Regions from separate parts of the Caulobacter sp. FG121 genome, predicted to be linked through region 2. Evidence: predicted binding sites of a transcription regulator. Region 2 holds the regulator's gene; the other holds the start of a gene.
The links. The regulator LexA, encoded in region 2, represses DNA repair genes until DNA is damaged. The targets are predictions, from matches to a motif close to ATGTTCNCNANNTGTTCT.
Positions count from the first base shown of each region.

Region 1: a site for LexA is predicted at 4,222-4,239, ahead of uvrA (excinuclease ABC subunit UvrA). Genes of this name have one in related genera too.

Region 1 is NZ_JBMDKR010000001.1:44,723-51,716, forward strand. Features, by position in the region: gene ACODSL_RS00230 (AAA family ATPase) at 1-337, opposite strand, end outside; gene ACODSL_RS00235 (TetR/AcrR family transcriptional regulator) at 408-998, opposite strand; gene ACODSL_RS00240 (PaaI family thioesterase) at 1,038-1,445, shown strand; gene ACODSL_RS00245 (ABC-F family ATP-binding cassette domain-containing protein) at 1,448-2,971, opposite strand; gene ACODSL_RS00250 (group III truncated hemoglobin) at 3,144-3,632, shown strand; gene ACODSL_RS00255 (DUF1203 domain-containing protein) at 3,706-4,173, shown strand; gene uvrA (excinuclease ABC subunit UvrA) at 4,323-6,994, shown strand, end outside.
Region 2 is NZ_JBMDKR010000004.1:425-7,418, forward strand. Features, by position in the region: partial or broken gene ACODSL_RS11505 (glutamate--tRNA ligase) at 1-150, opposite strand, end outside; gene ACODSL_RS11510 (ComEC/Rec2 family competence protein) at 170-2,287, shown strand; gene ACODSL_RS11515 (DUF1993 family protein) at 2,284-2,793, opposite strand; gene lexA (transcriptional repressor LexA) at 3,010-3,708, opposite strand; gene ACODSL_RS11525 (hypothetical protein) at 3,890-4,141, shown strand; gene trpC (indole-3-glycerol phosphate synthase TrpC) at 4,145-4,939, opposite strand; gene trpD (anthranilate phosphoribosyltransferase) at 4,936-5,946, opposite strand; gene ACODSL_RS11540 (anthranilate synthase component II) at 5,950-6,540, opposite strand; gene ACODSL_RS11545 (GIY-YIG nuclease family protein) at 6,775-6,994, shown strand, end outside.

The sequences.
Region 1 (6,994 bases), on a different contig from region 2:
CGAAGAAGTTGGGACGGGCGACCACCAGGCAGAGATCGGCGCAGCGAACCGCCTGTTCGACCTCCTCCTCGACCGACGGGCCGGTGTCGACGATCAGCAGGTCCACGCCGGCGCGGGCGGCCTCCTGCTGGCGGGCGAACAGCGCCCCCGGCTTGACGGCCTCGACGACAGGCTGGGTCTGCTGGCGCATGCGGCGCCATTCGACGGCCGAGTGCTGCCGGTCGGTGTCGGCCAGCAGCGTGACATAGCCGGACGCGTGCGCGGCGGCCGCCAGGTGCACGGCCAGGGTGGTTTTCCCGGTCCCGCCTTTGCGGGCAATGATGGCGAGAGTTTTCAACGCCTGTCCCCGAACGAAACGCTCAGGGCCGTTCCCAGCAGGAACCGTGCCCGCAGCGCCTGGCCCAACCTCACCCCGTCGGCTGGGCGACCGCGTTGCTGAACAGGGCCCCAAGCTGTTCGCCCGCCTCAAGCAAGGGCGCCGGCGCGCGATGCAGCCGCGCGCGGATCAGGCTGCCCTGCAGCAGACCGATAGCCGCCCCGGCCAGTCGGTCCGCCTCCCCGTCCGCGACCCCGTCGGCGCGCAGCTTGCCGGCGATCACGGCCTCCCAGCTCGCGAAGGCTTCCAGTCCCGCCTGTCGCAGGGCCTCGTCCTCGGCGGCCGTCTCCAGCAATACCGTGGTGATCGGGCAGCCGTCGCGCCATCCGCTCTGTTCCATCCAGCCGGCCAGCCGGCGGACGTACTCCCGTACCAGCGACGGCGCATCGGGGCTCTCTGTCGCGATCTGCACCAGCGTGCGCTCGACCAGCCCGCCGGCGAAACGCACGGCCGCCTCGCCGATCTGCGCCTTGCCCTGCGGGAAGTAGTGATAGAGCGAACCCTTCGGCGCGCGGCTGCGGGCGACGATGTCGTTCAGGCCCGTGGCCGCGTAGCCGCGACGCCGAAACAGGGTCGCGGCGGCCTGGATGATGGCCTGACGGTGTTTGGGCTGGGCTGCCATGAGAATATATATAGACTGGTCTACATCAATAGAAAGTTGATGGCCATGTCCGTTCCCGAGGGCTTCACGCCCCACTACCGCCAGAGCCCACTGACAGCGCCGTGGGAGCCGCTCTACAGCCGGACCACGGACGAGGCGGTGATCATCGGCCTGCGGGCGGGCGAGGCCCACTGCAACAGCCGGGGGCTGGTGCACGGCGGGCTGATCTCGGCCCTCGCCGACAACGCCATGGGCCTTTCGGCCGGGCTGGGCCTCAACGCCGCCGGCGGGCTGGTGACCGTCTCGCTGGCCGTGGACTTCCTCGGCGCGGCGAAGCCCGGCCAGTGGCTGGAGTTCACCACGGCCTTTGCGAAGCGCGGAAAGACCCTCTGCTTCGCCCACCTGTTCGTCACCGCCGACGGCGAGATCGTGGCCCGGGCCAACGCCACCTTCCGCGTCATCGGCTGAGCTCAGCCCAGCGTCACCTCGCGGTCTATGCCAATGGCCTCAAGGAAGTCCGGGTCATGGCTGACCACCAGCAACGCCCCGTCGTAGCCGGCCAGCGCCGCCTCGACCGCCTCGATCGACTGCAGGTCCAGATGGTTGGTGGGCTCGTCGAGAATCAGCAGCTGCGGCGGCTCCGGCGAGGACAGAACGCAGGCCAGCGCCGCCCGCAGCCGCTCCCCGCCGCTCAGCGAGCCGACCGTCTGGTGCGCCGCCGTATTGCGGAACAGGAACCGGGCCAGGGCGGCCTGGGCGTCGTTGACACTGGCGGCGGGATTGAGCCGTCGGAACGCCTGCAGGATCGTCTCCTCGTCGCGCAGCACGGCCGCCTGCTGGTCGAGCAGCACCGACCGGGCGCCGCGAACGATCCGCCCGGCCGTGGGGACGAGTTCCCCGGCCGCCAGCCGGATCAGGGTGGTCTTGCCGGAGCCGTTGGGGCCCGTCACCGCGACGCGCTCCGGCCCGACGAGGCTCAGCGACAGGTCCGACAGGATCGGCGCGGCGCCATAGCCGAACGCCACGGCCTCGAAGACCAGCACGGTCTTGCCCGCGGCTAGCCCGGAGGACGGCAGGGCGAAGGCCAGGGCCCGCGCCTGCTCGACCCGTGACCGGGCCTCCGTCAACGCCTCGGCGGCCGTGTCGCGCTGGCGTTCGGCGAGGCGCTCGCCCCGTGCGCCGCTGTTCTCCGCGCGCTCGGCCATGGCGCCCAGCAGGATCTTCGGGGCCGAGCCCGAGGCCGCGTACCGGCGGCCGCCGGCGTCGCGGCGGTCCTTGCGTTCCCGCGCCTGCTGGACATCACGTTCGATGCGGCCGGCCTCGCGTTCGGCGTCGCCCAGCGCCCGTTCGGCCGCCGCCCGCTCCTCGGCCTTACGCTCGAGATAGAGGTCGTAGTTCCCGCCATAGACCCGCGCGCCCAGGCTTGAGAGCTCGACGATGCGGTCCATCTCGCGCAGCAGCGACCGGTCGTGGCTGACCACCACCGCCCCGCCCCGCCAGCGCCGCAGGAACCCGACGAGGAAGCCCCTCGCCTCGGCGTCGAGGTTGTTGGTCGGCTCGTCGAGCAGGATGGCGTCCGGCTCGCTGACCAGCAGCGCCGCCAGGGCCAGCCGCGTCAGCTGGCCGCCGCTCAGGCTGTCCGCCGGCCGGTCATGGGCCAGCCCCGGCAGGCCGACTTCGATCAGGGCGTCATCGATGCGCACCGGCAGCCCCCAGTCGGCCTCGGCGAAGTCCTCGTCGTCGCCGGTCCCGGCCTCGACGCGATCCAGGCGCGCGAGGCCCTCTTTAGCCCCCAGCAGGTCGGCGACCGTTGCGCCGGGCGGCGGCGCCAGCGTCTGGCGCAGCAGCGTGGACTTGCCCACGCCGTTGCGGCCGACAAGGCCGGTGCGCTCCCGCCCGAAGGCGAGGCTGAGATTGTCGAAGAGGACGCGGCCGTCAGGCGTGGCGGCGGAGACAGCGTCCAGAACGAGGCTGGTGGAATTCCGGGGAGACATGGGCGCTCACGGGCAGGGACAGGGAAACGGCGAAGCGGTTTTCCATGCTGCGATCCACGAGAGCCTCCGTTGGCGACCGGCCCGGCGCCGGATCCCCGATATAGGCCATCGCCGGCGCGGCGCAAAGACGCGGCCGGTGGCCAGCGGCGCAGCGGAGGATTATCTGACGGCCATGAGCGATCCCCTCGCCTTCCAGGCCACGGCCTATTCGCCGGAAGAGGCCCGCGCCCGCCGCGCCGACGCCGTGGCGCGCGCCAAGGCGGCCACCGGCATCGACGAGGCGCTGATCTCCGACCTGGTCGAGGCCTTCTACCAGCGGGTCCGGGCCGATCCGCTGCTGGGCCCCGTGTTCGCCGGGCGGATCACCGACTGGGGTCCGCATCTGGCGCAGATGAAGCTGTTCTGGGGTTCGGTGGCGCTGGCCACCGGCGCCTATCAGGGCCGGCCGATGCCCAGGCACATGCGGCTGCCGGTCGACGCGCGCCACTTCGACCGCTGGCTGGCCCTGTTCGAGGAAACCGCCTACTCGCTCTGCACCCCCCTGGCCGCCGAGCATTTCATCGTCCGCGCCCGCAACATCGCCGAGAGCCTCGAACTGGGCGTGGCCAACGCAAGCGGCGTGATGCTGGGTATCGGCGAGCGGTTCGTGCGGCCGGACTGAAAGTCCGCAAGAACCGGGTCGCGGCCGGCCTCGCGCCTGACCAGACTGGAACGCCTCAACACAGGAGTTCCCCATGTCCTTCGTCGTCACCGGCCTGTCGCCCGAACCCTTTGCCCCGCTGTTCGACCTCGATGAGGCCGCTCTCGCCGCGCGCGGCGGCCGTCGGGTGGTCGCCGACAGCAAGCCCGGCTTCCCCTGCCGCATCACCCTGGAGGACGCCGAGCCTGGCGAGACCCTGCTGCTGCTCAATCACGAGCACCAGGAGGCCAACAGCCCCTACCGCGCCTGCCACGCCATCTATGTCCGGCAGGGCGCTACCGCGGCGGCGCGGGTGACGGACGCCATGCCGCCGGCGCTCCAGACCCGTCTGCTGGCGATCCGCGCCTTCGACGACGCGGGCATGATGATCGACGCCGAGATCGTCGAGGGCGCGCAGGCCGAGCCGCTGATCGAGCGTTTCCTCGCCGATTCTCGCGCGGCCTATCTGCACGCCCACAACGCCCGTCGCGGATGCTTCGCGGCGCGCATCGACCGGGTCTGATGACAGGGTGGTGTCAGCAGGATCGGCCCCTGCTGACATCATGCCGCCGCGTTCCCACAATGTTCTTGTGCAATCGGCGAGTCTGCGCACTACATACAGGCGTTGCGCCGCGCCCGAGGGGGCGGCTTCCAGCCTTCCTCCCGGTGACCATGGCCGACCAGCAGAACTTCATCCGCGTGCGCGGAGCCCGCGAGCACAATCTCAAGAACGTCAGCGTCGATATTCCGCGCGGCGAACTGGTGGTGATCACCGGCCTGTCGGGCTCGGGCAAGTCGTCGCTCGCGTTTGACACGATCTACGCCGAGGGCCAGCGGCGCTACGTCGAGAGCCTGTCGGCCTACGCGCGCCAGTTCCTCGAGCTGATGAGCAAGCCGGACGTCGACCTGATCGAGGGGCTGTCGCCGGCCATCTCGATCGAGCAGAAAACCACCAGCCGCAACCCGCGCTCGACCGTGGGCACGGTGACCGAGATCCACGACTACATGCGTCTGTTGTGGGCGCGGGTCGGGGTGCCCTATTCGCCGGCCACCGGCCTGCCGATCGAGAGCCAGACCGTCAGCCAGATGGTCGACAAGCTGACGGTCCTGCCCGAGGGCGAGCGGCTGTATCTGCTCGCGCCCGTCGTGCGCGGCCGCAAGGGTGAGTACAGGAAGGAGATCGCCGAGTGGCGCAAGCTCGGCTTCCAGCGGCTGAAGATCGACGGCGTGCTCTATCCGATCGAGGACGCGCCGGAGCTGGACAAGAAGTTCAAGCACGACATCGACGTGGTCGTGGACCGGCTGGTGACCAAGAACGGCCTTGAGCAGCGCTACGCCGACAGCATCGAACAGGCCCTGCGGCTGGCCGACGGCATCGCCGTGGCCGAGTGGGCCGACGCCGAGATTGAAGGCGGTGAGCCTCGCCGCATCATCTTCTCCGAAAAGTTCGCCTGCCCGGTCAGCGGCTTCACCATCAGCGAGATCGAGCCGCGGCTGTTCTCGTTCAACAACCCGTTCGGCGCCTGCCCGACCTGTGACGGCCTGGGGGCCAAGCTGGCGTTCGACGCCGACCTGGTGGTGCCGGACAAGGACAAGACCCTGCACAAGGGCGCGGTGTCGCCCTGGGCCAAGGGCCCCTCGCCGCTCTACACCCAGACCCTGCAGGCGCTGGCCCGACACTACAGCTTTTCGATGGACGCGCCCTGGCACAGCCTGTCAGCCGAGGCGCAGAAGGTCGTGCTGTACGGCACCGGGACCGAGAAGATTCACTTCGTCTACGATGACAACGCCCGCAAGTACGAGGTCAACAAGCCCTTCGAGGGCGTGTTGCCGAACCTCGAGCGGCGCTGGCGGGAGACGGACTCGGCCTGGGTTCGCGAGGAGCTCGGCCGCTACCAGTCCGACACGCCCTGCGATGTCTGCGACGGCGCGCGCCTCAAGCCCGAAGCCCTGGCGGTCAAGATCGGCCAGCGCAACATCGCCGAGGTCAGCACCCTGGCCATCCGCCAGGCCAAGGCCTGGTTCGAGGCGCTCGAAGGCCAGCTGAGCGACAAGCAGATGGAGATCGCCCGGCGGATCCTGAAGGAGATCAACGATCGCCTGCGCTTCCTCGTCGACGTCGGCCTGGACTACCTCAACCTGTCGCGCGGCTCGGGCACCCTGTCCGGTGGCGAGAGCCAGCGCATCCGGCTGGCCAGCCAGATCGGCAGTGGCCTGACCGGCGTGCTCTACGTGCTGGACGAGCCGTCGATCGGCCTTCACCAGCGCGACAACACCCGCCTGTTGCAGTCGTTGCGCGGCCTGCGCGACCTCGGCAACTCGGTGCTGGTGGTCGAGCATGACGAGGAGGCCATCCTCACCGCCGACTATGTCATCGACATGGGCCCGGCCGCCGGCGTGCACGGCGGCGAGATCATCGCCGAGGGCAAACCTGCCGACATCATGGCCAATCCAAAGAGCGTCACCGGCCAGTACCTGACCGGCACGCGCGAGATCGCCGTGCCCGAGCAGCGCCGGCCGATCTCGAAGAAGCATGTGCTGCGCGTCGTCGGCGCGACCGGCAACAACCTCAAGAGCGTCACCGGCGAGATTCCGGTCGGCACCTTCACCTGCATCACCGGGGTCAGCGGCGGCGGCAAGTCGACCTTCACCATCGAGACCCTCTACAAGGCCGCCGCGCGCCGGCTGAACAACGCCAGCGAGGCCCCGGCCCCCTACGAGAAGATCGAGGGGCTGGAGAACTTCGACAAGGTCATCGACATCGACCAGAGCCCGATCGGCCGCACGCCGCGGTCGAACCCGGCGACCTACACCGGCGCCTTCCAGCCGATCCGCGACTGGTTCAGCCAGCTGCCGGAGAGCAAGGCGCGCGGCTATGGCCCGGGCCGGTTCAGCTTCAACGTCAAGGGCGGCCGCTGCGAGGCCTGTCAGGGCGACGGCCTGATCAAGATCGAGATGCACTTCCTGCCCGACGTCTACGTCACCTGCGACGTCTGCAAGGGCAAGCGCTACAACCGCGAGACCCTCGAGATCCTGTTCAAGGGCAAGTCGATCGCCGACATCCTCGACATGACCGTCGAGGAGGCCGCCGACTTCTTCAAGGTCGTGCCGCCGGTGCGCGACAAGATGGAGACCCTGAAGAGGGTCGGCCTGGGCTACGTCCACGTCGGCCAGCAGGCGACGACGCTGTCGGGCGGCGAGGCCCAGCGGGTCAAGCTATCGAAGGAACTGAGCAAGCGGGCCACCGGGCGCACCCTCTACATTCTCGACGAGCCGACCACCGGCCTGCATTTCGAGGACACGAAGAAGTTGCTCGAGGTGCTCCACGAGTTGGTCGACCAGGG
Region 2 (6,994 bases):
GCGATCGGTGTCTTCCACACGCAAAAGAAAGCGCCCGCCCATATGTTTCGCGTATAGGTAGTTGAACAGCGCGGTGCGCGCCGTGCCGATGTGCATTGAGCCGGTCGGCGAGGGGGCGATACGGGTGACGACAGGCCTGGAGTCGGACATCTCGGTGGGGTCTGCTGGAATGGGGCGGCCTCTTAGCACGGTCGCTCGCGCCGCACATAGCCTCGCCGCGCTGGGTTCTGAATTCTCCGCCCAGGCGAGTCGCTGGACCCTCTGGACGCCAGTGGCCTTCGGCCTTGGCGCTGCCGGCTATCTGACCCTGCGGATCGAGCCGCCGCTGTGGCTGGCGCTGGTCGCGGCCGCGCTGGCGATCGGCGGGCGAAGCCTGGTGGCGCGGCGTTGGCGCACGGGCGCGCTGGTCATCGGCGCGACCCTGGTCGCCTTCGCGGCGGCCGGGTTTCTCGCCGGCAAGGCGCGGTCCGACAGGGTGGCCGCGCCCATCGCGCCGACCTCCGGGGCGCCGCGGGTGATCGAGGGCTGGGTCGTCGATGTGCCCAGTCCCGGCGCGGGCGGCATGCGCCTGCTGCTGGCGCCGGTCCGGGTCTCGGACCTGACGCCGGAGGCCACCCCGGTGCGGGTGCGGATCACCTTGCGCGAAGGGATCGCGCCGCCGCCGCCGGGATCGCCGGTGCGCGTGCTGGCGATGCTCGGCCCTCCGCCCGCGCCCGCCAGTCCGGGGGCCTACGACTTTGCCAGGGACGCCTGGTTCGACCGGGTCGGCGGTGTGGGATTCAGCCTGGGCGCGCCGGCGGAAACCAGGTTGCCGAAGCCGCCCATCAGGTTGCGCCTGACGATGGCGGTGAACGCCGCACGCTGGAGACTGGCGCAGCGTATCGTGGCCCGGATGGGTCCCACGAGCGGCGGCCTCGGCGCAGCCATGGTCACCGGCCACGAGGCCTGGGTCCCGGCCCAACAGACCGCGGACATGCGGGCCTCCGGCCTGGCGCACATCATCTCGATCTCCGGACTGCACATGGCCATCGTCGGCGGCTTCGTGTTCGCCGCCGCGCGGCTCGCAATAGCGCTCATCCCCTGGCTGGCGTTGCGGGTTCCGGGCAAGAAGGTCGCCGCCGGCGCCGGCCTGATCGCGGTTACGACCTATCTGGTGATGTCCGGCGCGCCGCCTCCGGCGGAACGGGCCGCGATCACCGCCGGCGTGGCCTTCGCCGCCATGCTCGTGGACAGGCAGGCGGTCAGTCTGCGCACCCTTGCCGTGTCGGCCCTGATCATCCTCGCCCTCCAGCCGGAAGCCGCCGCTGGGCCGGGTTTCCAGATGTCGTTTGCCGCGACCACCGCGCTCGTCGCGCTGGCGGAGGCCTGGCCGCGCACCGTTCGCGAGATTTCAGCTCCCTGGTGGATCCGGGCGCCTCAGGGGATGGTGCTGTGGCTGACGGCGGCGATCGCGGCCAGCTTTGTCGCCGGCCTGGCCACGGGCCCGTTCGCCATGCACCACTTCAATCGCATGGCCAGCTACGGCCTGATTTCCAATCTGATCGTCTCGCCGCTGTCGAGCTTCGTCATCATGCCCTTTCTGGCGCTCGGGGCGGCGCTGGAGCCGCTGGGGCTCGGCGGGCCGTTCCTGTGGGTCGCGGGGCAAGGCATCGACGGCATGATCTACGTTGCACACCAGACAGCCGTGCAACCCGGAGCCCAGGTCACGATCGCCAGCGGGCCGGCCGCCGCCCTGCCGATCGCCTTTCTCGGCATCATGCTGCTGTGCCTGTGGAAGGGCCGTCTGCGCTGGCTGGGCGCGCCTATGGCGATGGCCGTGCTGGTCTGGCCGCGCGCGACCCCGCCTGACGTCTGGATCGCCTCCGACGGCGCGGCGATGGCCGTGCGGGTCGAGCGACAGGCCATTCTGCTGCGCCCCGATGCCCGCCGGTTCGCAGCCGACCTGTGGACCCGTCGCCGTGGACTGGCCATCAGCGAAGACCCGGAAGCCGCGAGAGACGCCCTGTTCGCCTGCGACCGCTTCGCCTGCCTGCCGGGCAGGGGCCCTGACGTCGCTCTCTGGGCGGGGAAGAAGCCCCCGAAACCAGCGGAATTCGACGAGCTTTGTGCGCCGGGCCGACTCGTCGTTATGCGCTCGCCGGCGCCCTGGCGGGGCTGTGAGGGCGCGATCCTGCTGTCGGCGGAGGATTTCGCAGTCGGCGGGGCGGCGGAGCTGTGGCGAACGCACGACGGCTGGCAGGTGCGATGGGCGAACGACCTGCGTGGGCGGCGGCCCTGGACCGGCTAGAGCCCCGCGGCGAACAGGTCGATCTTGCCCAGCGGGACGCCCCTGGCCCGAAGAATCCCGTAGGCGGTCGACAGGTGGAACATCAGGTTGGTGTTGGCGAACACCGTGATCCATCGCCCAGCCGGCAAGGTCGGCTCCATCCCGGGGCCGATGGCGAAGGTCACGGGTGCGTCGTCACGCCCCTCGAACTGAGCCGGCGTCAGCCCGGCCAGATAGGTCCGCCCCTCGCCGATGGCGGCCTTCAGGCCGGCGACGTCGAGATCGTCCGGCAGGGATTCTGGCACGGGCAGACCCGCCGCGCGGGCCGGCCACTGCCGGGCGAAGTTGCAGACCACGGTGATCTGGAAGCGGAAGGTGGCCATATCGTCGATCAGCCGCCAGCCGAGCAGGTTGTCTTCGCCACCGCCCTGCGCCTCGGCGAAGGTCAGGCCTCGATCGATCAGGTGATCGGCCGCCGCCAGCGCGCGGTCAAAGATGTCGACGAAACTGAACAGGCTGACGGTCATGACGGTGCTCCCGATTGTTTGGGCGAGCCTGCCGCGTGGTGGTGGAAAGCGAAAGGGGGTCGTAGGGGAGGGGTTCGTCTTCACAAAAATCCTCCCCAGCGGAGCTGGGGAGGGGGACCGCTCGAAGAGCGGTGGAGGGGAGTCCGTGCACCGACTCCCCTCAGTCACGCTTCGCGCGACAGCTCCCCACGCCGTGGGGAGCATAGATCATGAAACTCAGTGATACTTGCGGATCAGCCCGACCAGCTTGCCCTGGACCTCGACCTGATCGGGGCCATAGACCCGTGTCTGGTATTTTGGGTTGGCCGCTTCCAGCGCGATGGAGGCGCCCTTGCGGCGCAGGCGCTTGAGCGTGGCTTCCTCGCCCTGGACCAGGGCCACGACGATCTCGCCGCTGTGCGCGGTGTCGGTCTTGCGGATCAGCACGAAGTCGCCGTCGAGGATACCGGCGTCGATCATCGAGTCGCCCTGCACCTCGAGCACATAGTGCTCGCCGGCCCCCAGCATGCTTTCGGACACCAGCATCTTGTCGCGTTCGACCTGCAGCGCCTCGATCGGCGAACCGGCTGCGATCCGGCCAAGCAGCGGAATTTCACGCACATCATTGGCGATTGAAGCCGGGGACGGGGCCAGTTTGTCGCCTGCCACGACCTGGGGCTTGAACGACTGCCGGCCGCCGGCGGGAGCGGAGGTTGTCGCCTGCTGCGGCAGCTTGGTCACTTCCAGCGCCCGGGCCCGGTGCGGCAGGCGGCGCAGGAATCCGCGCTCCTCCAGCGCCGTGATCAGTCGGTGAATGCCCGACTTGGAGGCCAGATCGAGCGCCTCCTTCATCTCGTCGAAGGAGGGAGAGACACCGGTCTCCTTGATCCGCTCGTGGATGAACATGAGCAGTTCGTGCTGCTTGCGGGTGAGCATCTGCCGGGCCTCGCCACCGAATCTGTCGCGGAACAAACCGCTAACAACTGTCGATGTTCTCTAGGCGTTCTTGGTTTCTGTCAAGTTAACGGGGTTCGAGGCGCCGAAAGCTCACGAAAAAGCGAGGGAACACGGGCGGTTGCCGGTCGTTTCGACGGAGCAGCCAGCCCCGCGAGAGACCATGTCGTTCACCGAACTGCAGACCCCGATTCCCATGACCGTCGAGGGCAAGGGCTCCGGTCAGGCCATCGCCGTCATCGACTACGGCCCCGAGCATCACCTGATCTGGGTGGTGGCGCTGGATGACAGCGGCGAGATCTGGAGCGCGCCGAATCCCAAGGTGCGGATGCAGTCCAACTGGACCATGGGACGGAAGGTGCGGCCCCCTGGCGACGTCGAATCGTTGCGGCCGGCGGCGGTCAGGGCGGGGTAGCGACTACGCCGCTGCCAGCAGCGACCGCGTCGCTGCTTCCACATCGGCCTGACGCATCAGGCTTTCGCCCACCAGCATGGCCTTCGCGCCCGAGCCTTCCAGCCGGGCCGCGTCGGCGGCGGTGAAGATGCCGCTCTCCGTCACCAGCAAGGCCCCGGCCGGTGCGCGGGCGGCGAGTCGCTCGGTGATCGCCAGATCGACGGTGAATGTCCGCAGGTCGCGGTTGTTCACGCCAACGAGCGTCGCACCCAGGGCGCAGGCGCGGTCCATCTCGGCCTCGTCATGCACCTCGACCAGGGCGTCCATGCCGAAGCGGGCGGCCTGCGCCATCAGGTCGGCGGCCAGGGCGTCGTCGATCATCGCCAGGATGACCAGAATTGCGTCGGCGCCCAGCGCGCGGCTCTCGGCCACCTGCCAGGGATCGACGAGGAAGTCCTTGCGGATGCAGGGCAGGGCGGTCGCCGCCCGGGCCGCCACCAGATAGCTGTCCGCGCCCTGAAAGCTCGGGCCGTCGGTCAGCACGGACAGGCAGGCCGCGCCGCCGGCCTCGTAGGCCTTTGCCAGCGCCGGCGGGTCAAAGTCTGCCCGGATCAGGCCCTTGGACGGGGAGGCCTTCTTGATCTCGGCGATAAGCGAAAGCCGGCCGGGACCATGGTGGCATTCCAGCGAGGCCTTGAAGCCGCGCGGCGCGCTGGCGGCCTGGGCGGCGGCTTCGACCTCGGCCAACGGCCGGGCCGGCTTGCGCTGCGCCACCTCGTCCCGCTTGTAGGCGGCGATCCTGGCGAGGATGTCGGTCATGCGGTCACCGCGACCAGGGTCTCGAGCGCCTTCAGGGCTCGGCCGTCGTCGATGACCTGGCCGGCCAGTTCGACGCCTTCGCGCAACGTCTCGACCTTGTCCGCCACGAGGAACGCGGCGGCGGCGTTCAACAGCACGATGTCGCGATACGCGTCGGCCTTGCCGTTCAACAGGTCCCGCAGGGCGGCGGCGTTGTACCCGGGATCTCCACCCGTAAGATCAGCGAGTGAACCGCGAGGCAATCCAACGGCTTCCGGCGTAATCTGAAAGCGGCGCACGCCGCCGTCGCGCCATTCGGCGACCTCGGTCTCGCCGGTGGTGGCCAGTTCGTCCATGCCCTGGCCGTGGACGGACCAGGCGCGGACCGCGCCCAGCGCGCCCAGCGCCTGGGCAATCGGCTCGACGAAACGCGGGGCCGAGACACCGACCACCTGCCGCCGTGCGCCTGCAGGATTAGTCAATGGGCCTAACAGATTGAAAATCGTGCGGAAACCCAGTTGCTGGCGGATCGGCGAGACATGCTTCATCGCCCCGTGGTGAGCCTGGGCAAACAGGAAGCAGATGCCGGCCTGGTCCAGCGCCGCGCGCTGCTTGTCGAGGCCGGGATCGATGTTGACGCCCAGCGCGGCCAGCACATCTGCGGTGCCGGACTTGCTGGTGATGGCCCGGTTGCCGTGCTTGGCCACCTTCAGCCCGCCACCCGCCGCGACGAAGCCGACGGCGGTCGAAATGTTCAGGGTGTGCAGGCCGTCGCCGCCGGTGCCGCAGACATCGACCGTCTCGTAGGGCAGATCGAGATTGACCGCCGCCCGCCGCATCGCGCGGGCGCAGGCGACGATCTCGCCGACCGTCTCGCCGCGCAGGCGGATCGCGGTGACCGCCGCGGCCACCTGGGCCGGGGTCGGCTCGCCGCGCAGGCAGGCGCTGAAGAAGGCCTCCGCGTCCTCCTCGGACAGGGTCGCGCCGTCGGCCAGACGGTTCAGCAGAGGCTTGAAGGCATCCGACACGGCCTAGACGGTCTCGCCGCGCTTGACGCCGGCCAGATCGAGGAAATTAGCCAGCAGATGGTGGCCGCCCTCTGTGGCGATGGATTCGGGATGGAACTGAACGCCGAAGACCGGCCGGGTCCTGTGCTGGAATCCCATGATCTCGCCGTCCTCGGTCCGGGCGGTGACCTCCAGAACGTCCGGCAGGCTTTCCTTCGGCACGGACAGGCTGTGGTAACGCGCCGCCGTGAACGGGTTGGGCATGCCCCTGAACATGCCCTTGCCCTCGTGATGGATCGGGCTGGTCTTGCCGTGCATGATCGCCTTGGCCCGCACGACTTCGCCGCCATAGGCCTGGCCGATCGCCTGGTGGCCGAGGCAGACCCCGAGGATCGGCAGGTCTTCCGGCGCGCCGCGCAGCAGCGGCAGGCAGATCCCGGCCTGGTCCGGCGCGCAGGGGCCCGGCGACAGCAGCACCGCCTCGGGCTTCATCCCCAGCGCTTCCTGCACCGTCAGCGCGTCGTTGCGCCAGACAGCCGTCTCCGCCCCCAGTTCGTTCAGGTAGTGAACGAGGTTGTAGGTAAAGCTGTCGTAGTTATCGATGACGAGGATCATGGTGCGTTTATTCTAGAGCCATTCCCCCTTTTCGTCATCGCCCCAATCCCCGCCAGTTTCCGATTATCCCGTCATCGTCGGACGTGTTCCGACGACCCATGCGCACCGTGCGAATGGTCCCTGGCGCGGCGCCCTCCGCGTGCTCCCGTCGAACAGTCAGGCCTTGGGTCGTCGGAACAAGTCCGACGATGACGGGGATGGAATGCGCGCAAAGATAGTAGTATGGCTTGATGTATGGTTTCGCGCGACGGGATCATCGCGGTCTACATCATGGCCAGCGGCCGGCACGGCACGCTCTACATCGGCGTCACCGGCAACCTGTCCCGCAGGGTCTGGGAGCATCGCGAAGGCCTGATCCCGGGGTTTACGCGCGATCACGGCTGCAAGCGGCTGGTCTGGTACCGTTCGTTCGAGCTGATGACCAACGCGATCCGCACCGAGAAGACCATGAAGC